Regions from separate parts of the Serratia sp. TSO36 genome, predicted to be linked through region 2. Evidence: predicted binding sites of a transcription regulator. Region 2 holds the regulator's gene; each other region holds the start of a gene.

Region 1 (10,349 bases), on a different contig from region 2:
CCCCCGCAACCAACCGATGCCGCATTAGCGGTATTTGCGTTTGGCTTCGATAACAAAGTATTATACGGACGCGGGGTGGAGCAGCCTGGTAGCTCGTCGGGCTCATAACCCGAAGGTCGTCGGTTCAAATCCGGCCCCCGCAACCAACCGAATGCCGTACCAGCGGCATACCATGAAACGGTGGTTTCGTAGTAATACAGCATCAAGACGGACGCGGGGTGGAGCAGCCTGGTAGCTCGTCGGGCTCATAACCCGAAGGTCGTCGGTTCAAATCCGGCCTCCGCAACCAACTCTTGATGACAACAGACAAGCACCCTGACGGGTGTTTTTTTGTATCTGCAATCCGCAAAAATAGCCGGACTCGCGCCCGGCTCTGCTTCTATCGGCTCGCCAGCGCGCCGCCGTTGGCGAAATAAGCCTTGATGCCCGCCAGAATCGACTCCGCCACCTGCTGCTGGAAATGGCTGGTGCGCAGCTTGCGCTCCTCTTCGATATTGCTGATAAACGCCGTCTCCACCAGGATCGACGGGATATCCGGCGCCTTCAACACCGCAAAACCGGCCTGATCGACGCGATTCTTGTGCAACCGGTTGATTTTCCCCATCCGATTCAACACTTCCTTGCCGAACTTCAGGCTGTCGTTGATGGTCGCGGTCTGGATCAGATCGAACATGGTGTGGTCGAGATAACGGTCGCCGCTCTTGCTGACGCCGCCGATTTGGTCCGAGGCGTTCTGCGTCTGCGCCAGGAACTTGGCCGCCGAGCTGGTGGCGCCCTTGGTGGACAGCGCGAACACCGATGAACCGCGCGCCGCGCGGCTGGTGAAGGCGTCGGCGTGAATCGAAACGAACAGATCCGCGCGCTGCTTGCGCGCCTTGGCGACGCGCACCTTGAGCGGGATAAACACGTCTTCGTTGCGCGTCATGAATACTTTCATGTTCGGCTCGCGCTTGATCATGGCGCTCAGCTTGCGGGCAATCTGCAACACAATGTCTTTCTCGCGCGTCTTGTACTTGCCGATAGCGCCGGGATCTTCGCCGCCGTGGCCGGGATCCAGCATGATGACGATCGGCCGATCGCGCCCCGCCTTGCCGGCCTGCGGCGCTTCCGGCGGCAGCGTGCGCTCCAGATCGCCCTTGTTGTAATCTTCCAGTAACGCCAGCAGCGGATCATACTCCTCACCGCCGCTGCTGCCCTTGGTCGGATAGAGATCCATCACCAGGCGATTGCGATACTCCGGCACCGGCGCCAGCGTGAAAATATGCGGGCTGACGCTCTGCTTGAGCTCCAGCACCAGCCGCACGGTATTCTGATCGAACTGGCCGACGCGCGCCTGCTTGAGATACGGATCGTCGGCGCGCACCTGCCCGGCGATGCCTTTCAGCACGCTGTTGAGGTGGACGCCCTCGATATCCACCACCACGCGATCGGGATTGGTCAGGGCGAACTGCTTGTATTTCAGCTCGACGTTGGATTCCAGCGTGACGCGGGTATAGGTGGAGGATGGCCAGACGCGCACGGCTATCACGTGCGATGACGCGGCGAAGCCCGTGCGACTCACACTCAGCAACCAGCTGGCGGCAACGCCCTGTAATAAACGACGGCGGCCCAGATTGTGATTAGAGTTTGGCATGCGGCTCCGGCAGTAATAGCTGTTTACAACAGATGAAAAAAACATCAATAAAATGGGGATGCCGAAAACTTTAACCAATCATTCCAGCCCTGTCATCAGAAAATCTTTTTATGGTTTTTCAATTTATTAACGATTTAGCGCCCTTAGCGCACTCTTCATGATGATTTCTCGCTTGCCATCGGCACTATAAAAGAATAAAAATACAAAAATACCGTATAAATATGCAAAAGAGGTTTGTCGTGAAGGAACGTAGTACAGAGCTGGTGCAAGGATTCCGTCACTCAGTCCCCTATATCAACGCCCACCGCGGCAAAACGTTTGTCATCATGCTCGGCGGGGAAGCCATCGAACACGAGAATTTCTCCAACATCGTCAACGATATCGGGCTGCTGCATAGTCTGGGCATTCGCCTGGTGGTGGTTTACGGCGCGCGGCCGCAGATCGACGCCAACCTGGCGCAGCATAACTTTGAGCCGATCTACCACAAGCACACGCGCGTAACCGACGCCCATACGCTGGAGTTGGTCAAGCAGGCCGCCGGTTTGTTGCAGCTCGACATCACCGCCCGGCTGTCGATGAGCCTCAACAATACGCCGCTGCAGGGCGCGCATATCAACGTGGTCAGCGGCAACTTCATCATCGCGCAACCGCTGGGCATCGATGACGGTATCGACTACTGCCACAGCGGCCGCATTCGCCGCATCGATGAAGACGCGATCCACCGCCAGCTCGACAGCAACGCCATCGTGCTGATCGGCCCGGTCGCGGTTTCCGTTACCGGCGAGAGCTTCAACCTGACCTCGGAAGAAGTGGCCACCCAGCTGGCAATCAAGCTGAAAGCGGAAAAAATGATCGGCTTCTGCTCCTCGCAGGGCGTGACCGACGCGGAGGGTAACATCCTTTCCGAGCTGTTCCCCAACGACGCGCAAAAGCGCCTTGAAGAGCTCGAGGAAGGCGGCGATTACCATTCCGGCACCGTGCGCTTCCTGCGTGGCGCGGTGAAAGGCTGCCGCAGCGGCGTGCGCCGTAGCCACCTGATCAGCTATCAAGAGGACGGTGCGCTGGTGCAGGAACTGTTCTCGCGCGACGGCATCGGCACCCAAATCGTGATGGAGAGTGCCGAACAGGTGCGTCGGGCGACGATCAACGACATCGGCGGCATCCTGGAGCTGATTCGGCCACTCGAGCAGCAGGGTATTCTGGTGCGCCGTTCGCGTGAACAGCTGGAGATGGAAATCGACAAGTTCACCATTATCGAACGCGACAACCTGACCATCGCCTGCGCGGCGCTGTACCCGTTCTTGGAGGAAAAAATCGGTGAGATGGCCTGTGTCGCGGTGCATCCCGATTACCGCAGCTCATCGCGCGGCGAGATGCTGCTGCAGCGGGTGGAAAATCAGGCTCGGCAGATGGGGCTGAAGAAGCTGTTCGTGCTGACCACCCGCAGCATCCACTGGTTCCAGGAGCGTGGCTTTACCCCGGCGGAGGTCGACGTGCTGCCGATGCAGAAACAGGCGTTGTACAACTACCAGCGCCGCTCCAAAATTCTGCTGGCGGATCTGTAATCCCTGAGGGGCGCGGCCGTTGCCGCGCCCCTCAGCGCTTATTCCGCCGCCTGCAGCCGTTCAGCCAATCCGCTGCGGCGCTGGGTCGGCGTGCGAATGGCCCGCAGCAGCACCGCCTCCGCAGCGTACAGCGAAAGCAGCTTACGCGCGCGAGTGATCGCGGTATAGACCAGCTCACGCGTCAGCACCGGCAGGAAGTGATTAGGCAACACCAGCACCGTATGGTCAAACTCCGATCCCTGAGATTTGTGCACCGTCATCGCATAAGCGGTTTCATGCGCCGGCAAACGGCTTGGCTGTACCGACTTGATGCTGCCGTCGGGCAGTTGGAAATGCACGCGCAGATCGCCGTGCTCATCCGGCAGCGTAATGCCGATATCCCCATTGAACAGCCCCAGCGCGCTGTCGTTGCGGCCGATCATCACCGGCCGCCCCCGGTACCAGCGGCCAAGCACGCCCGGCTTGCGGTCAATTAAACCGGCGCGCTGCAGCCCGAGCTCAATGCGCTCGTTCAGGCCGGCGACGCCGAACGGCCCTTCACGCAGCGCGCACAGCACCTGGAAACGGCCAAAGGCCGCCAGCACCGCCGCCGCGCCCGCGCCTTCTGCGGTCAGCCGCAAATAGTCGCGGTAGCCCGCCACGCAGGCATCCAACAGCGCCTGATACTCTTCGCTCGTCGCCAGCGCATAGCCCGCAACATCACCGAAACTGCCGTTTAATGCCGCCAGCGCGCGATCCCCCGCTCCGGCGTTAACCGCCAACGCCAGCTGACCGATGCCGGAACGGGCGTCGAAGCGATAGCTCTTGCGCAGCAGGCACAGGCTGTCGCGCACCGCCGCTTCCGCGTCGGCCTGCTGCCCTGCGAGCGAACAACCGGTCAGGCGGCTCAGCTCAGCGGCGCGCGCATCGCTGTATCCCTGCTCGGCAAAGCGGCAAATATCGCCCAGCACCGCGCCGGCCTCCACCGAAGCCAGCTGATCGCGGTCGCCGAGGAAAATCACCCGCGCCCGATCGGGCAGCGCGGCAATCAGGCGCGCCATCATCGGCAGATCGACCATCGAGGCCTCATCCACCACCAGCACATCCAAATGCAGCCGGTTGCCACGGTGATAACGCATGCGCTGACTGTTCGGTTGCGCCCCCAACAGACGGTGCAACGTCGCCGCCTCCGTCGGGAACAGCGCCTGCTGCGCCGGGGTCAAAGCCAGCTGGCGGCTGGCGCTGCCAAGCGACTCCGTCAGACGCGCCGCCGCCTTGCCGGTCGGCGCCGCCAGCTGAATGCGCAAGCGCGCGCTTTCATCCAGCTGCACCAGCGCCGCCAACAGTTTGGCGACGGTGGTGGTTTTACCGGTGCCCGGCCCGCCGGAAATGACCGCAATGCGCCGCGTGGCGGCCACCGCGGCGGCAATTTTCTGCCAGTCGGGCTCGTCGCTCGCCGCGCCGAACAAGCGGTCGAGAATGGTGCGCAGCTCAGCCTCCGGCACCGCCAGCGACTCGCCTTCACCGCCGATAAACGCCGCCACTTCGCCTTCGTTTTGCCACATGCGCTGCAGATACAGGCGCGGCCCGCGCAGCACCAGCGGCGTAGCGCCGCTGCCGTCCCCAACCGCCGCGCTGGCCGCCAAACGCTGCTGCCAACGCGCGCTATCCGGTCGCCCGGCCGCCTCCCACACCGCCAGCGCCAACGCCGGCTGGCGCCCTTCAAACAGCGTGTCCGCCTGCAGCTGTTCCAGCATCAGGCAGACGTGACCGGCCCCCGCCTCTGCGCTCAGGCAGGCGGCGGCCAGCAAAATATCGGGCTCGTCTTCGCTCGCCACCACGCGGGCGAACTGCACGTCAAGCGGGCGCAGCACGCCAAGCGCCACCGCCTGCTCCAGCAGTGCGATCATGATCCTTCCTCCGTCGCCGCAGCTTCGCCGCTGAACAAGCGATCCATCCCCTCCACCAGCTCAAGCTCGGGGAGACAGGTGAAAATGCCGTTGCCCGGGTGCGCCGCATCCACGCCGCGCAGGAACAGATAAATCACCCCGCCAAAATGGCGCCGGTAATCGTAATCCGGCAACCGATGACGCAGATAACGATGCAGCGCCAGCGTATACAGCTGGTATTGCAGATCGTAACGATGCTCCGCCATCGCCTGCTCCATCGCCGGCCAGGTATAGGCGCTACTGTCTTCCCCCAGCCAGTTGGACTTGTAGTCCAGCAGGTAGTATTTGCCTTGCCAGCAGAACACCAGGTCGATAAAACCTTTCAGCATGCCCTGCACCTGATAGAAATCCAACGCCGGGCAGCGGGCGGAAAGCGGATCGTAACGCTTCACCAGGGCATCGAGCTCCTTCGCCTGCAACAACCGGTTAATCGGCAAATAGAACTGCAGCTCGGCCTGCTTGTGCTGCGGCGTCAGCGCCGACAACGTCACGCCGCTGGCGGCGAGCGGCGTGTTGAGCAACACCTGCATCCACGCCAGCAAAATCGGCTGCCAGTGCTCGGCAAATCCTTGCTGTTGCAGCTGTGCCAACAGCCACTGTTCGTCCAGCGGCTGGGTGAAATCCAGCGTTTCAAACAGGCTGTGCAGGAAGGTGCCGGGCGTTGCGCCGCGCGGGAAGGTATGAGGTGTGAGCGCTGGCTCACTCTCCTCACCCCGCTCGCCCGCGGCGTCGACATCCAGACGCGGCAGCAGATCCTGCATCAGGCTCGAACCGTGCTGTTGCAAACCGGTATAGCTGGTCACCCGCCAAAAATCCTGGATCCGCCGGGTAAAACTTTTCGCCGCCAACGCAGCGGCCAGCGATGCCTGGGGCTGCCAGGGCGCCTCGTCCGGCGGTTCCACCAGCGACAGCGCGATGCCGCCGCCCGCCAATTGCTGCAGGCGCTCCTGCAGATACGCGGCGTCGCCGGCCTGCCCGCCCTGCACCAGATAGCCTAATGCGCTGCGGTGCAGATCGGTATCGCCCTGTTTCTTGCGCGTGCCCTGGAACAGCGGCGCGATGCCGATGCTGCAGTGGTACACCGAGCGGGTCAGCGCCACATACAGCAGGCGCAGGTCTTCCGCCAACCGCTCCTCCTCCGCCCAGGCCTGGCTCTCTTCATTGGCATCGAGATCCAGCAATGCCTGGAAGCTGTGGCGATCGTGATACAGCGCCTGCTGCTGCTGCTGGCGGAAATTGCCGACGAACGGCAGCCACACCAGATCGAACTCCAGCCCCTTGGATTTATGAATCGTGATCACCTGCACCAGATGCCGGTCGCTCTCCAGCCGCAGTTGCTGATTATCGGACTGGCGATTAGGCTGGGCGATCTGCTGTGCCAGCCAGCGCACCAGCGCATGTTCGCTGTCGAGTTGCGCCGCCGCCTCTTGCAACAACTCCCCCAGATGCAGCACGTCGGTCAAACGACGCTCGCCACCGGCGCTGGCCAGCAGGTTCTCCGCCAGCTGGCGCGCTTTCATCACCTCGCTCAGCATCGGCAACACGCCGCGGCGCAGCCAGAGCGTGCGGTAATTGTCGAATTCGTTAACCAGCTCGTCCCAGGCACGCTCATCGCGGCTCAGGCCGTCCAGCGTCGGCGCGTCCAGCCCCATCAGCCCGGTGGCCATGGCGCTGCGCAGCGTGCGCTCCTGCTCCGGCGCCAACACCGCCTGCAGCAACCACAGCAGGTCTTTGGCCTCCGGGGTGTCGAACACGCTGTCGCGGTTGGACAGGTAGACCGACGGAATGGACAGCGCGCTCAGCGCATCGCGCACCAACGCCGCCTCATTGCGGCTGCGCACCAGCACCGTGATATCGGAAGCTTGTACCGGCCTTGGCTCCTTGCCGCCCTGCAGCCACGCCTGGCCCTGCTGCCCGGCGCTGAGCCAGTCGCGAATTTGCGTGGCGCACAGGCGCGCCATCAGCTGTTGGTAATCACTTACACCGGCGCCTTCCCCCTGCTGCAGCCAGAACTGCATCGCCGGTTGCGGCTTGCCGTGCAGGTCAAACGCCAGCCCTTGGTTCTTTTCCGCCGCGCTGACCTCGATAAAGGGGATTTGGCCGAACAGGAAAGGTTTTTCTACCTGAGAAAACAGGTGATTAACGCTGGCGACCATCGACGGCGACGAGCGCCAGTTGGTCTCCAGCGTATAGTGGGCGCTCACCTCTGAGCGCGCCCGCATGTAGGTAAAGATATCGGCACCGCGGAAGGCGTAAATCGCCTGCTTGGGATCGCCTATCAACAGCAGGCCGCAATCGGGCCGGCCGACGTAAAGCTTTTGGAAAATGCGATATTGCTGCGGATCGGTATCCTGAAATTCATCGATCATCGCCACCGGGTAACGCTGGCGGATCGCCTGCGCCAGCTGTTCGCCGCCGCCGCTTTGCAAGGCGCCGTCCAGCCGGCTGAGCAGGTCGTCAAACCCCAGCTCGGCGCGCTGGCGCTTTTCTTGTTGAATGGAAGTGCGGATCTCGCTGAGCGCGCGCGCCATGATCAGGTCGCGCAGCGTCAAGGGCTCATCGAACAGTTCGTCGATCGCCGTGAACAGCGCATGCCGCGGCGGCTCGCCTTTCTTGGTCTTCTCCAGCAGCACCGACTGGCGAAATTTATCCAGTTCCTTCGGCAACTGGTAGTCCTGAGTCTCCTGCCCGCTCCATTCGCCGACCTTGTTCAGCCAGTTCGGCAGGTGCTTGCTGCTGTAGCTGCGCTTATCGACGCCGGACTGGGCGATCAACGCCTCCAGATCGCCCGCCGCCGCACGCCATTGCGCCTTGATGGCATCGATGCGCGCGACGATCTGCTCGTGGCGCATCAGGACGGTTTCTTCCTCTTTCGGCGGCCGGCGCAGCGCCGGCGCCTCACCGTGCAGATAGCCGGAAAGGTCGGCCAGCAACGCTTCCGGGCCGCTCCACTCCTGGCTGACCGCACGCGCCACGCCCAGCGGCAACGGATAGCAGTGGCGACGCCAGAAATCGGCACAGGCCTGCCGCCGCAGCGGCAACTCGTCCTGCACCAGCGTTTGTTCAAACAGCATGCCGGATTCGAAGGCGTTGTGCGTCAGCATTCGTTGGCAAAAGCCGTGAATGGTGTAGATCGCCGCTTCATCCATCTGCCGCTCCGCCGCCAGCAGCTGCGAGGCGGCGTCGGTCAAGTCGTCAATTTCAGCCATCAGCGCCAAAAACAGCGGGTTGGCGCTGACGCCCCGCACGCAGGCGATGCGCAGCCCGTGGATATTGTCGCGGATACGCCCGCGCAGCTCCTCGGTGGCGGCCTCGGTAAAGGTCACCACCAGGATTTCTTCAACCGTCAGCGGCCGGGGAAACGCCGCTTCACCGCCCAACCCCAACAGCAAACGCAGATACAGCGCGCCGATGGTAAAGGTTTTGCCGGTGCCCGCCGACGCCTCAATCAGGCGTTCGCCGAACAGCGGCAGCGTCAGCGGCTCCAGCCTCTGCGGGGCAGTTTCCGTCATGGCGTCGCCACTTTGCGCGGCAGGATCTGCTGCAATGCAGACGCGTTCGGATAGGTGACCCAGCCCTTAGGCGCCGCGTAATCCGCCTTGTCTTGCCCGCTGCCGCTCACCTGCGACAGCACAGCCAGCCCCTGTGGCTGGATCACCGCCTGGTGGAAATAATCCGCCAGTTTGGCCGGCGTCAGCTGTTGCACCTGCGCGATCAGCTTCTGACGAGTATCGAAGGCGAAATTGCCGCGATCGAAATCGTTGGCGAACCGGCTGGCCTCTTCGCTCAGGGTTTGCGGCCGCTGCTTCAGCTCATTGATGAGCGCCTGTTTGTACTGCTCAAAGTCCGCTTCGCTCATGTCGCGCAAGCGTTTCTCGGTTTTCGGGTAGAAATCCTGATAGCGCTGGTACAGGTAGGCCGGCTGTTTGCTGTTGCTCTGCAACAGGAAGCCCACGCCCCATTGGCGCCCCACCGACATTGGGAAGGCGAAGACCGCATATCCCAATTGCTCCTGAGTGCGCAGTTGGCTATAGAACCACGGCTGAATAATCTGCCCCAGCAATGAGCTGTAGGCCATGCCGGCCACTTCGTCGTAACCAGTCGGCACATAGACCGCCGCCAGCGCCGAATCGGTGCTGCTGCCCACCTGTTGCAGATTGGCCAGATGATTTTTGTCCACCACCACGTCTTCGCCGTGCCACCATTCGATGCCGGTACAGCCCAGGCGATGTTTCAGCGTCGACGCCAGCGTGTCGACCTGCTGCTTGCTCATGTTGCCCACCACTAGCAGCTCCGGCGTGGCCTCGGCCAGCAGGCTGTCGCGATAGGCCAGCACGTCTTTCAGCGTCAGCGTCTTCAGCACTTCGCGGCGTTCGCTGCGTTCGGAATACGGCACGCGGGAAACCATCTGCACCGGCTGAATGGCCAATTCAAACGCCTTGCCCTTCTCGGCGGCGTCCAACTGCTCCAGATACCAGGACTTGGCCTGCGCCAGCTGATCTTCCGTCGGCGTGAAGCTGGAATAGCCTTCGATCAGCGCCGTCAGCAACTGCGGCAGGCGCTGGGTAAAGCCGTTGGCGTTAAACATCAGGCCGTTGTTCGGCGAGGTCGAGAAGCTCAACCCGCCAACCGATGCCTGATAGCTCAGCTGATCCAGCGCGAGGCCGGCCAGATAATCCGTCAGCGAGAACAGCACCTGGTTGCGCGCGGAATCCATGGTCTTGGCGTTGCGGAAAGCGACGGTGACGTCGGCCTTCGGCTCATCGGCGAAGTAACGGCTCGGCATGTACAGCACGCGCAGGCCGGGGTTATCCACCACCATTTCCGGCTTTTTGAACTCGTGCGACGGCTTGGTCAGGGTAAAGTCATCCGGGATGTACGGATTGAGCGTCGGTAACGACAGGGAAATCCCACTCCCCAACTGCTGCCACTGCGTAAAGCGCTGCGGCGTGATTTTGTCGACCTGGTAAGGCGCGTTGACGAAATAGGCCGTCTTGTTGTGCGGCTCATCCGGGCTGACGAACCAGATGCGGGCGTTTTGCGGCGTCATGGCGTCCAGGCGTTCGGCGATCGCCTTCGGATCATAGCGATCGGCCAGGTAAGGCGCGTCCAGCGCATGTTCAACCGGCACGCGCAGCATGGTGTCCACCAGCCATTCGATGTAGTCCATGTCGCGCGTGATCGACGGATAACGGAAATCCAGGTTGAGAACATGCGAGATTT
Region 2 (10,349 bases):
ATATCACCTTCGCCAACGCTGACGGGCCTGCCCTCAGGCAACCCATAAATGTAAAAAGCCCCGCAACGAATTGCGGGGCTTACATCTATTTCGTAAGGCTCGAAAAATTATTCAGCTTCGATGCTGATGAATTTACGATTGCTCGGGCCTTTAACTTCGAATTTGACTTTACCGTCTTTCAAAGCAAACAGAGTGTGGTCTTTGCCGCAACCCACGTTGGTACCAGCGTGGAATTTGGTGCCGCGCTGACGAACGATGATGCTGCCTGCCAGTACTGCTTCGCCGCCAAAGCGTTTTACGCCCAGACGTTTAGCTTCTGAATCGCGACCGTTACGAGTCGAGCCGCCAGCCTTTTTGTGTGCCATTAATCCGCTCTCCTAACTTAAGCGCTGATGCCGGTGATTTTAACGTCAGTGAACCACTGACGGTGGCCCTGCTGCTTACGGTGGTGTTTACGACGACGAAACTTAACGATTTTAATTTTCTCGCCACGACCGTGAGCAACGACTTCAGCTTTGATCTTGCCGCCATCGACGAAAGGAACGCCGATTTTGATATCTTCGCCATTAGCGATCATCAGAATCTGGTCAAACTCAACCGCTTCACCAGTTGCGATGTCCAGCTTTTCCAAGCGAACGGTCTGACCTTCGCTTACTCGGTGTTGTTTACCACCACTTTGGAAAACCGCGTACATATAAAACTCCGCTTTCCGCGTGCCCGACTGTGTTAGTTCAGAGCGCGCTATAAATATTCACAATAGGGCGCGAATTCTACGCAAAAAAGCAGCGCATGACAAGAGCAGAATAAGACCAGAACAAGAAAAAAGAAGAAAAAAAGCGCAGTTTCTTTCGTGGCGTTTATCTGAACCGTTTTTCAAGTACAATCATAGGGACAGTTACCGCCATGTACCGATGTGAGCAGCGATCTCAACGCGGTGAAGAGAAACACAGCTGAAAAAAATACAATGAACCTAGAGCAAATTACCGAGTTAACCGCGCAAGATATGGCGGCCGTGAACGCAACAATTCTCGAACAGCTGAATTCCGATGTCACGCTCATCAATCAGCTTGGCTATTACATTATCAGCGGTGGCGGTAAGCGCATCCGGCCGATGATCGCCGTCCTGGCGGCGCGGGCATTGGGCTATGAAGGCAGCAAGCACGTCACCGTGGCCGCCCTGATCGAATTCATCCATACCGCCACGCTGCTGCATGACGACGTCGTCGACGAATCGGACATGCGCCGCGGCAAAGCCACCGCCAACGCGGCGTTCGGCAACGCCGCCAGCGTGCTGGTCGGCGACTTTATCTACACCCGCGCCTTCCAGATGATGACCAGCCTGGAATCCCTGCGCGTGCTGGCGCTGATGTCGGAAGCGGTCAACGTCATCGCCGAAGGTGAAGTGCTGCAGTTGATGAACGTGCACGATCCCGACATCAGCGAAGAAAGCTATATGCGGGTGATCTACAGCAAAACCGCCCGTCTGTTTGAGGCGGCGGCGCAATCGTCGGCGATCCTGTCCGGCGCCAGCGCTGAGCAAGAACGGGCGCTGCAAGACTATGGCCGCTACCTCGGCACCGCTTTCCAGCTGATCGACGATCTGCTCGACTACAGCGCCGACGGCAGCACCCTGGGCAAAAACACCGGCGACGATCTGAACGAAGGGAAACCGACCCTACCGCTGCTGCACGCGATGCACAACGGCGACGACGCCCAGCGTGACATGATCCGCGGCGCGATTGAGCAAGGCAACGGCCGTCACCTGTTGGAGCCGGTGCTGCAGGCGATGCAGCAATGCGGTTCGCTGGAATACACCCGCAAACGCGCCGAGGAAGAGGCCGACAAGGCGATCGCCGCGCTGCAGGCATTGCCGGCATCGGAGCACCGCACGGCGCTGGAGGGCCTGGCCCATCTGGCGGTGCAACGCGACTTTTAAGAAATCAATATTTCTTAAAAACCATCAGGCCCGCGTACGCGGGCCTGCCTAGGTATTGCTCTCTTCGTCGATACGCGCCAGCAGGCCGCCGATCCCTTCCCGCATCAGGAAAGCCACCATTTTCTCGCGCTCGCTTTCCGTCAAATGGTAGTAATACTCGATCCAGACCGCCAGCGGATCCTGACGCTCTACGTCATATGCCGCCCCGTCTTCCTTCAACACCAGCAGGTTACGCACGTCTGAAGGCAGGCTGTCGATATAGTACTCCAACGCTTTTCCCTGCACGCCTTTACGCCTGCGGCTGATCCAGCCTTCGCGCCGGGCCATCAGATTGATTCCCTGTGGTGAGGAAGGTAATCCTGCGATGCCTGTCAGTTCCTTGGCGGCAAACCACTCTTTTTTCATAGCCATCATCTCTGGGCAATAGTGGGCAACGTCATTTTTTGGAAATTACTTGGGTATTTTTTAGGAAATTTAATGGTATTCTGGTTTCCGAATAAGCGTTTCACGTTGTTCATGCGCTTAACCTTGACCCGTTAGTTATACCACTAACGCAACTTTGGCTAATCAGAAAAGGAATGTAAACATGAATTCAAGGAACCCAGATTGGCATCCGGCAGATATCATCGCGGCGCTACGCAAGCAGGGCACCACGCTGGCGGCAGTGTCGCGCAAGGCCGGGTTAAGCTCATCGACGCTGGCCAACGCGCTGTCGCGCCCGTGGCCGAAGGGGGAATGGCTGATCGCCGAAGCGATAGGCGTCCACCCTTCGGAGATCTGGCCAAGCCGCTATTACGATCCGCACAGCGATTGCCTGCTGGATCGCAAGGCGCGCATCAAATCGTGAACGCGGAGCAAAAAAAACCGCCGGAACAGCGTCCGGCGGCGTTTATCGGCTGACTATCGGCGTCGATCAGTTATTGATGAACTTCTCGCCCAGTTCGATATCTTTGTGCAGCACGTCCAGCATCTCGTTCAGCGCTTTCTGCTCGAAGGCGCTCAGGGTGCCGATATCCTTGCGCTCTTCAACGCCGTTCTTGCCCAGCACCAGCGGCTGTGCGAAGAAACGAGCGTATTTGCCGTCGCCTTCAACGTAAGCGCATTCCACAACGCCTTTCTCGCCCTGCAGCGCACGCACCAGAGACAGACCGAAACGGGCGGCCGCCTGACCCATGGACAGCGTCGCAGACCCGCCGCCGGCTTTGGCTTCCACCACTTCGGTGCCGGCGTTTTGAATGCGCTTGGTCAGATCCGCCACTTCCTGATCGGTGAAGCTCACGCCTGGGATCTGCGACAGCAGAGGCAGGATGGTCACGCCGGAGTGGCCGCCGATGACCGGCACGTTCAGCTCTTCCGGCTGCTTGCCTTTCAGCTCGGCCACGAAGGTGTTGGAACGGATGATATCCAGCGAAGTCACGCCGAACAGTTTGTTCTTGTCGTAAACGCCGGCTTTTTTCAGCACTTCCGCCGCGATGGCGACCGTAGTGTTAACCGGGTTGGTGATGATGCCGATGCAGGCTTTCGGGCAGGTTTTCGCCACTTGTTCAATCAGGTTACGCACAATGCCGGCGTTAACGTTGAACAGATCAGAGCGATCCATGCCTGGCTTACGGGCCACGCCGGCGGAAATCAGCACCACGTCCGCACCTTGCAGAGCCGGGGTCGCGTCTTCGCCGCTGAAGCCTTTGATTTTAACTGCGGTTGGGATGTGGCTTAAGTCGACGGCAACGCCTGGGGTAACGGGGGCAATGTCGTAGAGAGAGAGTTCAGAACCTGAAGGAAGCTGGGTTTTGAGTAGAAGGGCGAGGGCCTGGCCGATACCGCCAGCAGCACCGAGAACTGCAACTTTCATCCTATACTCCTTTATTATCTTAAATATATAAAGCGCCGTGAATGTGTTGGTTACGGACCTTAAGTCATTACACCTTTCAAAACAATAAATTAGCCAATTCTTGCCTGCAGGTGTAATAAAACGGCCGCTGTCGCGCCCATTTTAGATTAAATCGCTTACGCATGAAGGGCATAGCGCACACTAATCAAAAATAGTGCGAGGTTATTCACGAGCAAGTTAACCGGCCGTTACATTACACCCTTACGCAACATCAGAACAACATCATTTTAATAACATTTTATTTACCACTGTGGGCCGATTTTCCGTCGCCAAAAGGGCATATTCATCGCGGCCGGATTTTGTTAAAATGCCGCCCTTTCCTCGCCGCCCGGTCATGCTTATTTTCTTTGGGTCGGCCTTTGTTGCATAAAAATTCATCTATATGCATAATCATGACTTCCACTATCAACATTCCACGGTGCAAAATGCGTAATCCCGCAAAACAGGAAGATCTGATCAAGACGTTCAAAGCGTTATTGAAAGAAGAAAAATTCAGTTCTCAAGGCGAGATCGTTTTGGCGCTGCAAGAAGAAGGCTTCGAAAACATTAACCAATCCAAAGTATCGCGCATGCTGACCAAGTTCGGCGCGGTACGTACGCGCAATGCCAAAATGGAAATGGTGTATTGCCTTCCTGCCGAACTCGGTGTGCCGACCACCACCAGCCCATTGAAGAATCTGGTGCTGGACGTCGACCATAACGACGCCGTCGTGGTGATCCACACCAGCCCGGGCGCCGCGCAGCTGATCGCCCGCCTGCTCGACTCATTGGGGAAATCCCAGGGCATCCTCGGCACGATTGCCGGCGACGACACGATTTTCGTCACCCCGTCCAACGGCTTTACCGCTCAGAAACTGCATGAGGCTATTCTGGGCGTGTTCGAGCAAGAGCTGTGAAACCTGGCGCTAACAAAGTGCGGCTTTAGCCCGCACTTTGTTAGCGCTTCTTTAACTCTCACGTTACCTTTCCCGTCTTCAACCGCGTTTAACACTGCTTTTTTATCCCTCAGCAACACATTTCCATGACATCTCCATGTAACCAGCAGTACCCACTGTGATCTTCCGCACTTTTGGTCAAAAGCACTTACCTTATTGAAACTACATAAATTTAACATCAAAAGATCGTTTTGTGAGCGTTTTTTATTCCTTACAGTTATAAAAAATAAGGATCATAAGGTTAAAGTTTCACTAGCAACTGTTAGCGAACTATTAATTTTTCGCGTTACTAGCTGTATACTCATTTTCGTGAACTGAATCACAGTTCGTTGGAACTGATAAAAGAATACGATGAGGTGAGATGATGAAAATTAAAGCTACCGTTGCAACCCTGAGCGTTCTGTCCATGCTTTCCTTTGGCGCATTCGCAGCACAATCTATTGATGCAACTCAGGCCGCAAAACTGCAGCCGGCCGGTGTAATCACCGTGAGCGGCGTCGCCGCTGCGCCTTCCGACATCCGCCAGGCGCTGTCCGACAAAGCCGACGCCAAAGGGGCGACCGCTTACCGCGTAATCGAAGCCCGCAATGACGGCAGCTTCCACGCAACCGCTGAAATCTACAAATAAGTACCGGCATTACCCGGCAACGGGCAATACATCTCTGGAATCAAACGCTGTCATAACGGCCTTCAAGAATAAAAATCGCTGCCAAGCCCTTCCAGGCTGTTATGACCAAGGATCGCTATCATGAACATGAAAACTACTCTCGCTGCATTCGGCCTGCTGTCTGTCATCTCCTTCGGCGCCTCCGCCGCCCAACTGGTGACTAACGATCAGACCGCCAATCTGCAATCTATCGGCACCATCACCGTCAGCGGCATCGACGGCGCGCCGACCGACATTCGCCAGGCGTTGTCGGAGAAAGCCGACGCGAAAGGCGCGACCGCCTACCGCGTGATCGAAGCGCGTAACGAAGGCAACTACCACGCCACCGCCGAGATTTACAAATAACAACTCTGGGAACGGCTTTGCAGAGCTGATTACCCTCGTCACTGCCACTGCCGAGTTCTGACGCAAACGCCGATTTCCCAGAGACCCTCTCGTCGTCCTATCCGACGAACCCCGTTGCCCTCGCTCGCGAGGGCTTTTTTATGGGCGTAAAAAAGGCCGCGAATGCGGCCCTTGATGTGGCTGATGCGGCTGAGCGATCAGTAGGTGACTTTCGGTTCCTGCTTTTTCGCCAGCGCGTCCAGCAGACGGTCGTGAATGCCGCCGAAGCCGCCGTTGCTCATCACCAGAATGTGATCGCCCGGCTGTGCGGTTTTCACCACCATGTCCACCAGCGTGTCGAGATCCGCGCTCCAGTGCGCCGGCTGCACGCAGGCATCCGCCACCTCCGCCACCTGCCACGGAATGTGGTGCGGCTGGAACAGAAACACCTCGTCGGCGCGGCCGAGCGAAGGCGCCAGATCGTTTTTGCTGATGCCCATTTTCATGGTGTTGGAGCGCGGCTCCAGCACCGCCAGAATGCGCGCCGTGCCGCCGACCTTGCCGCGCAGCGCGGCCAGGGTAGCGAGGATCGCCGTCGGGTGGTGCGCGAAGTCGTCGTAAACCGTGACGCCGTTGGCCTCGCCACGCAGCTCCAGGCGGCGGCGGGCGTTGATGAAGTCGCCCAAGGCGCGGCAGGCATCCGCCGGCTGCACGCCGACGTGACGGGTCGCCGCGATGGCCATCAGGCCGTTATGCATGTTGTGCTCGCCCACCAGCGCCCAGTTCACTTCGCCGACCTGCTCGCCGTCGAGGAACACCGCGTAATGACTGGCGTCCGGCGTCAGCTTCTGCGCGCGCCAGGTGCCCTCTTCGCCTACCAGCTCCTGTTCGCTCCAGCAGCCCATCGCCATCACCTGCTTCAGGTGGCTGTCGTTGTCCGGTAGGATGATCTTGCCTTTGCCCGGCACCAGGCGCACCAGGTGGTGGAATTGTTTCTGAATGGCTTTCAGATCGTCGAAGATATCGGCGTGGTCGAACTCCAGGTTGTTCATGATCAGCGTGCGCGGGCTGTAGTGCACGAACTTGGAGCGCTTGTCGAAGAACGCGCAGTCATACTCGTCGGCCTCGATCACGAAGAACGGGCTGCCGCCGAGGCGAGCCGAGACGTCGAAGTTGCCCGGCACGCCGCCGATGACGAAGCCCGGCTGGTAGCCGCAGGCTTCGAGGATCCAGGTCGCCATGCCGGCGGTGGTGGTTTTGCCGTGGGTGCCGGCGACCGCCAGTACCCAGCGATCGCGCAACACGGCGTCGTGCAGCCACTGCGGGCCGGAAACGTAAGGGATGCCACGTTCCAGTACCGCCTCCACGCACGGGTTGCCGCGCGTCATGGCGTTGCCGATGATCACCAGATCCGGCGCCGGATCCAACTGGGCTGGATCATAACCCTGAATAAGATCGATCCCCTGGTTCTCCAGCAGCGTGCTCATCGGCGGATAGACGTTGGCGTCCGAACCGGTGACGTCATGCCCCAATGAACGCGCCAGCATCGCCAGCCCGCCCATAAAGGTGCCACAGATCCCAAGAATGTGAATGCGCATAGGTTTCTCATGTGAGTGCATCGAATGTCGGCATATTCTAACGCTCAGAATCGTCCAGAAGAAATGGATTTGCCTATGAATAGCGCGCATCTTTGGGCTACACTGCACGCGAAAACGTTGGCGGTTTGTTAACAGGCCGCTATCCATCCGTAGATTCAGGGATTGTGTCATGAAAACGTTAGGCGAATTTATCGTCGAGAAACAGCACGACTTCTCTCACGCCACCGGCGAGCTGACCGCGTTACTTTCTGCAATTAAACTGGGCGCCAAAATCATCCACCGCGACATCAACAAGGCCGGCCTGGTTGATATTCTGGGAACCAGCGGGGTGTCCAACGTACAGGGCGAAGTTCAGATGAAACTGGACCTGTACGCGAACGAAAAACTGAAAGCGGCGTTGAAAGCACGTGGTGAAGTTGCGGGTATCGCTTCCGAAGAAGAAGATGAAATCGTGATATTCGACGGCGAGCGAGCTGAAAATGCCAAGTATGTCGTTTTGATGGACCCGTTGGACGGTTCGTCCAACATCGATGTCAACGTCTCGGTCGGTACGATTTTCTCTATCTACCGTCGCATCACGCCGGTCGGCACGCCGGTGACCGAAGAAGACTTCCTGCAGCCGGGTAGCGCCCAGGTCGCAGCGGGTTATGTGGTTTACGGTTCGTCCACCATGCTGGTGTACACCACCGGTTACGGCGTCCACGCCTTCACTTACGATCCGTCTCTGGGCGTGTTCTGTCTCTCTCACGAGAAAGTACGTTTCCCGGCGAGCGGCAACATGTATTCCATCAACGAAGGCAACTACATCAAGTTCCCTCTCGGCGTGAAGAAATACATCAAGTACTGCCAGGAGCAGGATGAAGCGACGCAGCGCCCTTACACCTCGCGCTACATCGGTTCTCTGGTGGCGGACTTCCACCGCAACCTGCTGAAAGGCGGCATCTACATCTACCCAAGCACCGCCAGCCACCCGCAAGGCAAGCTGCGCCTGCTGTACGAATGCAACCCGATGGCGTTCCTGGCCGAACAGGCCGGCGGTAAGGCCAGCGACGGCAAAAACCGCATTCTGGACATCACGCCGGTGAAACTGCACCAGCGCGCGCCATTCTTCGTCGGCACCAAGTCGATGGTAGAAGACGCGGAACGCTTCATCGCCGAAAACCCGGACGAGTAACGCGTTCTTTGCAAGGGTTCGGCGCCGCGCCGAACCCTTATCGCCTTACAGCTTGAACGCCGCCATGCTCTGCGCCAGCAGCTGAGCTTGATCTTCCAGCGAGCGCGTCGCCGCCGCCGACTCTTCCACCAGTGCCGCATTCTGCTGCGCCACCTGATCCATCTGCGCCACCGCCAGGTTCACCTGTTCGATACCGCTGCTTTGTTCGCGCGTCGCCGCCGAGATCTCACGCATCAACGCCGTCACCCGGCCCACTTCGCCGGTGATGCCGCTCATGGTCTGCGCCGCCGACTCCACCATCTGCTCGCCTTCCTGCACCCGGTTCTGCGACGCTTCGATCAACCCTTTGATCTCTTTCGCCGACTGGGCGCTGCGCTGCGCCAGATTGCGCACTTCACCGGCCACTACCGCAAAACCTCGGCCCTGTTCGCCGGCGCGCGCCGCTTCCACCGCCGCGTTCAGCGCCAGGATATTGGTCTGGAAGGCGATGCCGTCCATCACGCTGATGATGTCGGCGATGCGGCGCGAGCTGTCGGTGATCGCCTGCATCTTGCTCATCACCTGGCTGACCACCTCGCTGCCCTGGTTGGCGATATCGGACACGCTCAGCGCCAGCTGGTTGGCCTGTTCGCAGTTCTCGGCGTTCATTTTCACCGTCGAGGTCAGCTGTTCCATGCTGGCGGCGGTTTCTTCCAGCGAAGCGGCCGATTCTTCGGTGCGCTGCGCCAGATGCAGGTTGCCGGCCGCCAGTTCGCGTGAACCGGTGTCAATCTGGCTGCTGGCGTCGCGCACTTTGCTGACCGAACTGGCCAGCGCCTGCTGCATACGCTGCATCGCCCGCACCAGGCGGCCCATCTCGGTATCGCCCTCGCCGCGGATCTCGTGGGTCAGATCGCCGCCGGCGATGTGTTCCAACTGCGCGATGGATTCGTCCAGCGGGCGCAGAATGATCACCCGCAGCGCGAACCAGGCCAGCACCGCCAGCAGCACGCTGAGCAGGCCCGCCACCACGATCAGCGAGATCTTGGTGCTGGCGTTGCTTTCCGCGTCATACACCTGCTGCGCGCCGAGCTTCATGGCGAAGCTGCGGAAATCGCTGAGATCCTTTTCGAACGCGATGCTCAACGCGGAGATGCGCGTTTCCTGAATATGATAATACTCATCGATTTTGCCGGCCTTGATGGCGGCGGCCATCGGCTTCACGCCCTGATCCAGATAGGCGCGGTAGCTGTTTTGCAGGCGGTTGGAGAGTTCGCGGCCGCGCTCGGTCACGGTGCCGACGCCGACAAAGCGCGCCATTTCCTTGTTCGACTGCTCAAGGTAACCGTAGATGCGGCCCACGGTGGCGTCGGAGACATCAGTCTGGCCGATCTCCCGTTGGCGCACCGCCAGCGAGGCGGCGGTTCTGGCGCGCAGCGTCAGGTTGGAGCTGTTGGCCAGCGAGCCCAGCTCTTCGCCGAGGATCTGGTTTAAGGTATGGATCGAGCGCGATCCTTCGTTAATCGCGTTGACGCCAATAACGCTGACCATGATCAGCAGCATGGTCATCAGGCTCAGCAGGGCGATCAGCCCAGCCTTCACCGTAATCTTTTTTAGCATGAGTTCTTCCCGGCTTCAGAATAGTGAGATCAGACGTAGTAGGGGCGGCAAAACGCGGAGCCAGCTTTGCTGGCTCATTATTGTTTGTTGAAGTTATCGGCAGGCGGAGGCAAAACTTCATGCCGCGGCGGGATTAATCTGGAAATTCTCCGTGCGCCAGCGCACTGGGTTTTCGACGATGAAAAGGGCAGGAAATCGCAAAAGAGTCCGCTATAATAGCCGCCA
Region 3 (10,349 bases), on a different contig from region 2:
TGGGTCGCGCTGGCTGGAGCTGTTTGCCCGCGAGCAGACCAATATTTCCGCGCGCAGCGGCTTCGAATTTATCCTGGCGGGGGTGGTGGACAGCCGCCGCAGCCTGCTGAACTACGAAGGGCTGGACGCCAGCCGCGCATTGGCGTTCTTTGAGGACGAGGCGCAGGCGCTCGACGAAGAGTCGCTGTTCCTGTGGATGCGCGCGCACCCGTTCGACGATCTGGTGGTGCTCGACGTGACCGCCAGCGAAGAGCTGGCCGGGCAGTATCTGGATTTCGCCAGCTACGGTTTCCACGTGATCAGCGCCAACAAGCTGGCGGGAGCCTCGTGCAGCGATACCTATCGCCAAATTCGCGACGCCTTCGCCAAAACCGGCCGCCACTGGCTGTACAACGCCACCGTCGGCGCCGGTCTGCCGGTCAACCACACGGTGCGCGATCTGCGCGACAGCGGCGACAGCATTTTGGCGATCAGCGGCATTTTCTCCGGCACGCTTTCCTGGCTGTTCCTGCAGTATGACGGCACGGTGCCGTTCACCGAGCTGGTGGATCAGGCCTGGCAGCAGGGGCTGACCGAACCGGATCCGCGGGTCGATCTCTCCGGCCAGGACGTGATGCGCAAGCTGGTGATCCTGGCGCGCGAAGCGGGCTACGACATCGAACCTAACCAGGTGCGGGTCGAGTCGCTGGTGCCGGCGGGCTGCGAGCAGGGCTCCGTCGATCAGTTCTTCGAGAACGGCGAGGCGCTGAACCAGCAGATGCAGCAGCGCTTTGAGGCCGCCAGCGAAATGGGCCTGGTGCTGCGTCACGTGGCGCGTTTCGACGCCAACGGCAAGGCGCGGGTCGGCGTGGAGGCGGTGCGTCCTGAGCATCCGCTGGCCTCGTTGCTGCCGTGCGACAACGTGTTCGCCATCGAAAGCCGCTGGTATCGCGATAATCCGCTGGTGATCCGCGGGCCGGGCGCCGGCCGCGACGTAACCGCCGGAGCGATCCAGTCAGACCTTAACCGGTTGGCGCAGCTGCTTTAATCCTCTGCGGGCGCGGGTTCACCGCGCCCCTTTGCTTTTCCTGCCATACTTATCCCTGCCGCCGTCATGAAATTCCCTCGTTGAGCGGGTGAAGATTAATCATCTTATTCCCCTCATTTTCCTGTTGACTCTTTAGCCAACATGCGGCATTTTCTATCTAGACGTCTAAACGTATAGACGCTCATCAAGATGAAAAAAACAGTGATTGATAAGAGGTGAGCAGGGTATGAGTTTTTTCCACGCAAACCAGCGGGAAGCGCTGAATCAGAGTCTGGCGGAGTTGAACGGCCAGATTAACGTATCATTCGAGTTCTTCCCGCCGCGCACCAGCGAGATGGAAGAGACCCTGTGGCAGTCGATCGATCGTCTGAGCATCCTCAAACCCAAATTCGTTTCCGTCACCTACGGCGCCAACTCCGGCGAGCGCGATCGCACCCACAGCATCATCAAGGGGATCAAGGAGCGCACCGGCCTGGAGGCGGCGCCGCACCTGACCTGCATCGACGCCAGCCCGGCGCAGCTGCGCGACATCGCGGCCGATTATTGGAACAGCGGCATTCGCCATATCGTGGCGCTGCGCGGCGATCTGCCGCCGGGCGGCGGCAAGCCGGACATGTACGCGACCGATCTGGTGGCGCTGCTGAAAGACGTGGGCGACTTCGACATTTCCGTCGCTGCCTACCCGGAAGTGCACCCGGAGGCGAAGAGCGCCCAGGCCGACTTAATCAACCTGAAGCGCAAGATCGACGCCGGCGCCAGCCGCGCCATCACCCAGTTCTTCTTTGACGTCGAGAGCTACCTGCGCTTCCGCGACCGCTGCGTCGCCGCTGGTATCGACGTGGAAATCGTGCCGGGCATTCTGCCGGTGTCCAACTTCAAGCAGCTGCAGCGTTTCGCCACCATGACCAACGTGCGGGTGCCAAGCTGGATGACCAGCATGTTCGAAGGGCTGGACGACGATGCGGAGACCCGCAAAATGGTCGGCGCCAACATCGCCATGGACATGGTGAAGATCCTCAGCCGTGAAGGCGTGAAAGATTTCCATTTCTATACGCTGAACCGCGCCGAGATGAGCTACGCCATCTGCCACACGCTGGGCGTGCGCCCGGTGGCAGCCGCCTGACAGGCCTGTTCCATTGAAAAAGGGCGTCGCTTACTGCGGCGCCTTTTTTTTGTGGGGGAAGACAAGACATAAAAAAACGGCCCCGATAAACGGGGCCGCGATGAGGCTCGCTAGCCGGTGTTGCGCATCCCGGCGGCGACGCCGGCGATGGTGACCATCAGCGCCTGCTCGACGCGGGCGTCCGGCTGCTCCTGCTGGCGCGAACGGTGCAGCAGCTCGGCCTGCAAGACGTTCAGCGGGTCGGTATAAACGTTGCGCAGCGCGATGGATTCGGCGATCCACGGCAGGTCTTCCATCAGGTGCGCATCGTTGGCGATGGTCAGCACCACCTTGATGTCGCTTTCCAGCTGATCGCGCAGCTGTTGGCCCAGCGGCCACAGCGATTTATCCACCAGGCGCTGATCGTAGTATTCCGCCAGCCACAGGTCGGCCTTGGCGAACACCATTTCCAGCATGGCGATGCGGGTGGAGAAGAACGGCCAGTCGCGACACATCGCCTCCAGTTCCGCCTGTTTGCCGGCTTTCACCGCCTCCTGCAATCCGGCGCCGGCGCCGAGCCAGGCCGGCAGCATCAGGCGGTTCTGCGTCCAGGCGAAGATCCACGGAATGGCGCGCAGGCTTTCCACGCCGCCGTTCGGCTTGCGTTTGGCCGGGCGTGAGCCCAGTGGCAGTTTACCCAGCTCCAGCTCCGGCGTGGCAGCGCGGAAGTAAGGCACGAAGTCCGGGTTTTCACGCACGTAGCCGCGATACATCCGGCATGAGGTGTCTGACAGATCGTCCATCAGCGCCCGCCATTCTTTCTTCGGTTCCGGCGGCGGCAGCAGGTTGGCCTCGAGGATCGCGCCAGCATACAGCGCCAGGCTGCTGATGGTGACTTCCGGCAGGCCGAACTTGAAGCGGATCATCTCGCCCTGTTCGGTGACGCGCAGGCCGCCCTTGAGGCTGCCCGGCGGCTGCGACAGCAGCGCCGCATGCGCCGGCGCGCCGCCGCGGCCGATGGAGCCGCCGCGGCCGTGGAACAGCGTCAGCGCCACGCCGGCCTTTTCACAGGTTTTGATCAGCGCGTCCTGCGCGCGGTACTGCGCCCAGGAAGCGGCCATCACGCCGGCGTCTTTCGCCGAGTCGGAGTAGCCGATCATCACCATCTGTTTGCCCTGAATAAAGCCGCGATACCAGTCGATGTTCAGCAACTGAGTCATCACGTCGTCGGCGTTGTTCAGATCGTCGAGGGTTTCGAACAGCGGGGCGACCGGCAGCGCGAACGGGCAGCCGGCCTCTTTCAGCAGCAGGTGCACCGCCAGCACGTCGGAAGGCGTGCGCGCCATCGAAATCACGTAGGCAGCGATCGAGCCCTGCGGCGCTTCGGCGATCACCCGGCAGGTTTCCAGCACTTCCTGCGTGTCGGCGCTCGGTTGCCATTTCAGCGGCACCAGCGGGCGTTTGGAGTTCAGTTCGCGGATCAGGAACGCCTGTTTATCGGCTTCCGACCAGCTTTCATAGTCGCCCAGCCCCAGGTAGCGGGTCAGCTCGGCGATGGCCTCGGTATGGCGGGTGCTTTCCTGGCGCACGTCGATGCGCACCAGCGGCACGCCGAAGCAGCGCACGCGGCGCAGGGTATCCAGCAGTTGACCGTTGGCGATGATGCCCATGCCGCAGGCCTGCAGCGATTGGTAGCAGGCATACAGCGGCTCCCACAGCTGCTCGTTGTTCACCAGCAGGTCGTGCGGCTTCAGCACGCGTTCGCCTTTCAGGCGGCCTTCCAGATAGGCCTGGGAGCTCATCAGCTGGCTGCGCAGCTGCTTCATGATTTCGCGGTACGGTTCCTGCACTTCGTCACCGCCGGCGCGGGCGCGCAGCTCCGGGGTGCATTCGGTCATCGACAGCTCGGAGACCAGCACCTGGATATCGCGGGTGAACAGGTCGCAGGCTTTCCAGCGGCTGAGCAGCAGCACATGGCGGGTGATTTCGGCGGTCACGTTCGGGTTGCCGTCGCGGTCGCCGCCCATCCAGGAGGTGAAGCGCACCGGCACCGCTTCCGCCGGCAGGCTGTAATCGATGGAGTTTTCCAACTGTTCGTTGAACTCGCGCAGGAACGCCGGCACGCCTTCCCACAGGCTGTTTTCCACCACCGCGAAGCCCCATTTGGCTTCGTCGATCGGGGAAGGGCGATGTTTGCGAATTTCATCGGTGTGCCACGACTGGGCCACCAGCTGGCGCAGGCGGCGCATGATCTTGTTGCGCTCGTAGTCGGCCAGATCGTTGTGATCGAGCTGGCTGAGACAGGTGTTGACCTCCACCAGCTTGTGGATCAGGGTGCGGCGGGTGATCTCCGTCGGGTGCGCCGTCAGCACCAGCTCGATGGAAAGTTGCGACACCGCGTGCTGCAGCTCTTTGTCGCTGAGCTTTTTGTCTTTGAGACGGCTGAACAGCTGCGCCAGCGCTTCCGGGTTGCTGGCGGCTTCGCCGTTGGGCGAAATGCTGTGGTACTGCTCGGCGACGTTGGTCAGGTTGAGGAACTGGCTGAAGGCGCGCGCCACCGGCAGCAGCTCGTCGTTGGACAGGTTCTGCAGGGTGGAGAGCAGCTCCTGGCGATGCGCTTCGTTGCCGGCGCGTGAGGATTTGGAAAGCTTACGGATGGTCTCAACGCGATCGAGAATATGCTCGCCCAGCGCTTCTTTGATGGTATCGCCGAGCAATTTGCCGAGCATACTGACATTACTGCGCATTGCCGAATATTGTTCGTTCATATAACCCCTGACCCAGTTCTGTATGATTTTTATCTTGTAAATAAATTTCACGCGTCAGGCGCAGACCGCCTGCCTGATCCCATCGCGTTCCTGTCCAATCGTCAATTGACACTATTTTTAGCAAAAAAACATCAAAATCGGCGCATTTTCTGAAATTTAATTACGCCACATCGGTTATCAGCGTGGCTTATTTCGCCGCTTTCTACTTATTTTGAGTTAGGGGAAGCATAGCGCGTTTCCCCTGTTAAATGTCAGGTTTACTGCCGGCAAAAGTGATTGACCAGCTGGCCCAGCAGTTTGCGCGTCGGTTCGATAAACGCGGTGTCGATGTATTCGTCCGGCTGGTGGGCCTGATCGATGGAACCGGGGCCGAGCACCAACGTCGGGCAGACCTGCTGCACGAACGGCGCTTCGGTGCAGTAGTTGACCACCTGCGTGCGGGTGCCCAGCAGCTCCTCGATCACCGCCACCATGCGGTGGTTGGTCGGGCATTCGTAACCCGGCACCGACGCGTGCAGCTCTTCGATGGTCAGGCGGCCCGGCCAGCGTTGGCTCACCGGCTCCAATGCCTGATGCATCAGCTCGTTGATGTTGTCGAGCGTCATGCCGGGCAGCGGGCGGATATCCAGGTGCAGCTCGCAGCAGGCGCAGATGCGGTTGGCCGCGTCGCCGCCGCTGATATGGCCGAAGTTCATGGTGGGATAAGGCACGGCGAACGCCGGATTGTTGTAGCGCTCCTGCAGGGTTTTGCGCAGCTCCATCAGGCGGCCGATGGATTCGTGCATCAGATCGATGGCGTTGACGCCGCGCGCCGGATCGCTGGAGTGGCCGGACTGGCCGACGATGCGAATGGCGTTGGCCATGTGACCCTTGTGCGCGCGCACCGGCTGCAGCGAGGTCGGTTCGCCGATGATGGCGAAATCCGGACGAATGGCGGTGGAAGCGGCGAAATAACGCGCGCCGGCCATCGTCGTTTCTTCATCTGCGGTAGCCAGAATGTACAGCGGCTTGGTCAATTTGCTCGCGTCGATGTCGCGCACCGCATCCAGAATAAAGGCGAAAAAGCCTTTCATGTCGGCGGTGCCCAGGCCGTAGAGCTTGTTGTCGTGCTCGGTCAGGATGAAGGGATCGCGCGTCCAGCGGCCTTCGTCGTAAGGCACCGTATCGGTATGGCCGGCCAGCAGCAGGCCACCGCTGCCTTCGCCGATGCTGGCCAGCAAGTTGAATTTGTGGCGCGATTCCGGCACCGGCTGTACGTCGACGCGAAAGCCCAGGTCGGCAAACCAGCCGGCCAGCAAGTTGATTAACGCCTCATTGCTCTGATCGAGGCCGGCATCGGTGGCGCTGATTGACTTCGTTGCGATCAACGCCCGGTACAGCTCAATAAATGGAGGTAATTTCATCTTCACTGTTGACAGCCTTTGGTTAGGATAGTATCAATATTCATGCATTTATTTTGAATAAAAATACAGTAAGCCGACGCGTAAGGGAACCCGATACCCGGATGTTTATAAAAGCATCAACGCCAGGCTCCGTGGGTGAACGGCGCAACAACGCTGGCTAGCCCTGTTACCTGGGTCGCAAGCGACCGCACGTCAGTTTAGAAGGTGAAAGGCCACATGTTGAATACGCTGATCGTTGGTGCCAGCGGTTACGCCGGAGCGGAGCTCACGGCTTACCTGAATCGCCACCCACACATGAACATAACCGCTTTAGCGGTTTCAGCGCAAAGTGCAGATGCAGGAAAGTTGCTTTCCGATCTCCATCCCCAGTTGAAAGGCATCGTCGATCTGCCGCTGCAGCCGTTGACCGACGTCGCCAAGGCGGCGCAGGGCATCGACGTGGTGTTCCTCGCCACCGCTCATGAAGTCAGCCACGATATCGCACCGGCCTTCCTGGCGGCGGGCTGCGTGGTGTTCGACCTGTCGGGCGCCTTCCGCGTGCAGGACGCCGATTTTTATAGCCAGTACTACGGTTTCGAGCATCAGCATGGCGCCCTGCTGGAGCAGGCGGTGTACGGCCTGGCGGAATGGCAGAGCGACAAGATTAAACAGGCGCAGCTGATTGCCGTGCCGGGCTGTTACCCGACGGCGGCGCAGCTGGCGCTGAAACCGTTGATCGAAAAACAGCTGCTGAACCTCGACCAGTGGCCGGTGATTAACGCCACCAGCGGCGTCAGCGGCGCCGGGCGCAAGGCCAGCATGACCACCAGCTTCTGCGAAGTGAGCCTGCAGCCGTACGGTATTTTCACCCACCGGCACCAGCCGGAGATCGCCGCGCACCTGGGCGTGCCGGTCATCTTTACGCCGCACCTGGGCAACTTCCCGCGCGGCATCCTTGAAACCATCACCTGCCGCCTGAAGGCCGGCGTGACCGCGCAGGACGTGGCCGCCGCCTATCACGCCGCCTATGACGACAAGCCGCTGGTGCGGCTGTACGACCAGGGCGTGCCGGCGCTGAAAGCGGTGGTGGGGCTGCCGTTCTGCGACATCGGTTTTGCGGTGCAGGGCGAGCATCTGATCGCCGTGGCGGTGGAAGACAACCTGCTGAAAGGCGCGGCGGCACAGGCGGTGCAATGCCTGAATATCCGTTTCGGCTTCCCGGAAACCCAGTCACTCCTTTAAACCAGCGTGAGTAAACAGCAATGAACCCGTTAATTATCAAGTTAGGTGGCGTGTTATTAGACAGTGAAGAAGCGCTGGAGCGTCTGTTTACCGCGCTGGACAGCTACCGGCAGCAGCATCAGCGCCCGCTGGTGATCGTGCACGGCGGCGGCTGCGTGGTGGACGAACTGATGAAGCAGCTCTCTTTGCCGGTGGTGAAAAAGAACGGCCTGCGGGTCACGCCAGCCGATCAGATCGACATCATCACCGGCGCGCTGGCCGGCACCGCCAACAAAACGCTGCTGGCGTGGGCGATTAAACACCAAATCAACGCCGTCGGCCTGAGCCTGGCGGACGGCGGCAGCGCAGTCGTGACCCCGCTCGATCCGGCATTGGGCCATGTCGGCAACGCGCAGCCCGGTTCCCCCGCGCTGCTCAATACCCTGCTGAGCGCCGGCTACCTGCCGGTTGTCAGCTCCATCGGCATCACCGCCGATGGGCAGTTAATGAACGTGAACGCCGATCAGGCGGCGACGGCGCTGGCGGCGACGCTGGGGGCGGATCTGATCCTGCTGTCGGACGTCAGCGGCATCCTCGACGGCAAGGGGCAACGCATTGCGGAAATGACGGCGCAAAAAGCGGAACAACTGATCGCGCAAGGCATTATCACCGATGGTATGGTGGTGAAGGTGAATGCGGCGCTCGACGCAGCCCGCACCCTCGGCCGCCCGGTGGATATCGCCAGCTGGCGCCATGCGGATCAGCTTCCCGCTTTGTTTAACGGCGTGTCGATTGGCACCCGGATCCTCGCTTAATTTTAGAATTAGAAAGGAATAGATCATGCAAAACCAAGGCATCAAAAAAATCGTTCTGGCGTACTCCGGCGGCCTGGATACCTCGGCCATCATTCCATGGCTGAAAGAGAACTACGGCGGCTGTGAAGTGGTGGCGTTCGTGGCGGACATCGGTCAGGAGCGCAGCGATCTGGAAGGCGTGGAGCAAAAAGCCCTGCAGTCCGGTGCCTCTGAATGTCACGTGGTCGATCTGCGTGAAGAATTTATCCGCGATTACGTTTATCCGGTGCTGCAGACCGGTGCCCTGTACGAGGGCAGCTACCTGCTGGGCACCTCGATGGCGCGGCCGATCATCGCCAAGGCGCAGGTCGAGCTGGCGTTGAAAGTGGGCGCCGACGCGCTGTGCCACGGTGCGACCGGCAAAGGCAACGATCAGGTGCGTTTCGAGACCACCTACACCGCGCTGGCGCCGCAGCTGAAGGTGGTGGCGCCGTGGCGTGAGTGGAATCTGCGTTCCCGTGAAGCGCTGCTGGATTACCTGAAAGAGCGCAACATCCCGACCACCGCGTCGCTGGAGAAGATCTACAGCCGCGATGAAAACGCCTGGCACATCTCCACCGAAGGCGGCGTGCTGGAAAGCCCGTGGAATGCGCCGAACAAAGATTGCTGGGTGTGGACCGTCGATCCGCAGGAAGCGCCGAACCAGCCTGAGCAGGTGACCGTGACCGTTGAGAAAGGCCGCGTCGTGGCGGTTAACGGTAAAGCGCTGTCGCCGTACCAGTGCCTGGAAACCCTGAACGCGCTGGGCGCCAAACACGGCGTCGGCCGTATCGACATCGTGGAAAACCGCCTGGTGGGCATCAAATCCCGCGGCTGCTATGAAACCCCGGGGGGCACCATCATGGTGGCAGCGCTGCGCGCCGTCGAGCAGCTGGTGCTGGACCGCGACAGCTTCAAATGGCGCGAGCAGCTGGGCCTGGAGATGTCTTATGTGGTGTACGACGGCCGCTGGTTTGCGCCGCTGCGCCGTTCGCTGCAGGCTTCCGCCGAGGCGCTGGCTGAAGAGGTGAACGGTGAAGTCGTGCTGCAGCTGTACAAAGGCCAGGTGACGGCGACCCAGAAAAAATCCGCCAACAGCCTGTACTCCGAAGAGTTCGCCACCTTCGGCGAAGACGAAGTTTACGATCACAGCCACGCGGGCGGCTTTATCCGCCTGTTCTCTCTGTCTTCACGCATCCGCGCGTTGAACGAGAAAAAGAATAAATAATCGATTGGCGTGACTCTGCAAGGGCGCAGCATGCTGCGCCCTTTCGCATAAAAATTCAGGAGTAAGATATGGCACTTTGGGGCGGACGGTTCACTCAGGCGGCGGATCAGCGGTTCAAGCAACTCAACGATTCGCTGCGGTTCGATTATCGCCTGGCGGAGCAGGATATCGTGGGCTCGGTGGCCTGGTCGAAGGCGCTGGTGACCGTTAACGTGTTGACGGCAACGGAGCAACAGCAGCTGGAGCAGGCGCTGAATGCGCTACTGACGGAGGTCCAGGCCGATCCTTTGGCGATCGTCCAAAGCGATGCCGAAGACATCCACAGCTGGGTGGAGCAGAAGCTGATCGAGAAGGTCGGCGATTTGGGCAAGAAGCTGCACACCGGCCGCAGCCGCAACGATCAGGTCGCGACCGATCTGAAGCTGTGGTGCAAACAGCAAGTCGGCGATCTGCATCAGGCGATCGTCCAGCTGCAGCAGGCGCTGGTGGAAACCGCCGAAGCCAACCAGGATGCGGTGATGCCGGGGTATACCCACCTGCAACGCGCGCAGCCGGTGACTTTCGCGCACTGGTGCCTGGCCTATGTCGAGATGCTGGCGCGCGATGAGAGCCGCCTGCAGGATACCCTGAAACGGCTGGACGTCAGCCCGCTGGGCAGCGGCGCGCTGGCCGGCACCGCTTATCCTATCGATCGCGAGCAGTTGGCCGGCTGGCTGGGCTTCGCCTCGGCGACCCGCAACAGCCTGGACAGCGTATCCGATCGCGATCACGTGCTGGAGCTGCTGTCC

What was found. Region 2 encodes ArgR, which controls arginine synthesis, uptake and breakdown. Its sites were predicted from a motif close to ANTGAATAAAAATACANT; they were not measured.
Region 1: the regulator ArgR is predicted to act here: its motif matches at 1,823-1,840, upstream of argA (amino-acid N-acetyltransferase).
Region 3: the regulator ArgR is predicted to act here: its motif matches at 6,353-6,370, upstream of argC (N-acetyl-gamma-glutamyl-phosphate reductase).

What each region holds. Positions count from the first base shown of each region.
Region 1 is NZ_JBJZOU010000023.1:70,318-80,666, forward strand. Features, by position in the region: tRNA gene ACK3CV_RS20140 (tRNA-Met) at 1-12, shown strand, start outside; tRNA gene ACK3CV_RS20145 (tRNA-Met) at 70-146, shown strand; tRNA gene ACK3CV_RS20150 (tRNA-Met) at 213-289, shown strand; gene amiC (N-acetylmuramoyl-L-alanine amidase AmiC) at 380-1,633, opposite strand; gene argA (amino-acid N-acetyltransferase) at 1,855-3,198, shown strand; gene recD (exodeoxyribonuclease V subunit alpha) at 3,237-5,087, opposite strand; gene recB (exodeoxyribonuclease V subunit beta) at 5,084-8,638, opposite strand; gene ptrA (pitrilysin) at 8,635-10,349, opposite strand, start outside.
Region 2 is NZ_JBJZOU010000005.1:32,140-42,488, reverse strand. Features, by position in the region: gene ACK3CV_RS02400 (DMT family transporter) at 1-2, opposite strand, end outside; gene rpmA (50S ribosomal protein L27) at 108-365, opposite strand; gene rplU (50S ribosomal protein L21) at 383-694, opposite strand; gene ispB (octaprenyl diphosphate synthase) at 965-1,936, shown strand; gene ACK3CV_RS02380 (DNA-binding protein) at 1,985-2,341, opposite strand; gene ACK3CV_RS02375 (helix-turn-helix domain-containing protein) at 2,523-2,783, shown strand; gene mdh (malate dehydrogenase) at 2,850-3,788, opposite strand; gene argR (transcriptional regulator ArgR) at 4,253-4,723, shown strand; gene yhcN (peroxide/acid stress response protein YhcN) at 5,127-5,390, shown strand; gene yhcN (peroxide/acid stress response protein YhcN) at 5,511-5,774, shown strand; gene mpl (UDP-N-acetylmuramate:L-alanyl-gamma-D-glutamyl-meso-diaminopimelate ligase) at 5,972-7,351, opposite strand; gene fbp (class 1 fructose-bisphosphatase) at 7,521-8,525, shown strand; gene ACK3CV_RS02340 (methyl-accepting chemotaxis protein) at 8,571-10,124, opposite strand.
Region 3 is NZ_JBJZOU010000029.1:11,533-21,881, reverse strand. Features, by position in the region: gene ACK3CV_RS24290 (bifunctional aspartate kinase/homoserine dehydrogenase II) at 1-1,027, shown strand, start outside; gene metF (methylenetetrahydrofolate reductase) at 1,254-2,150, shown strand; gene ppc (phosphoenolpyruvate carboxylase) at 2,261-4,897, opposite strand; gene argE (acetylornithine deacetylase) at 5,155-6,300, opposite strand; gene argC (N-acetyl-gamma-glutamyl-phosphate reductase) at 6,517-7,521, shown strand; gene argB (acetylglutamate kinase) at 7,542-8,315, shown strand; gene ACK3CV_RS24260 (argininosuccinate synthase) at 8,341-9,561, shown strand; gene argH (argininosuccinate lyase) at 9,630-10,349, shown strand, end outside.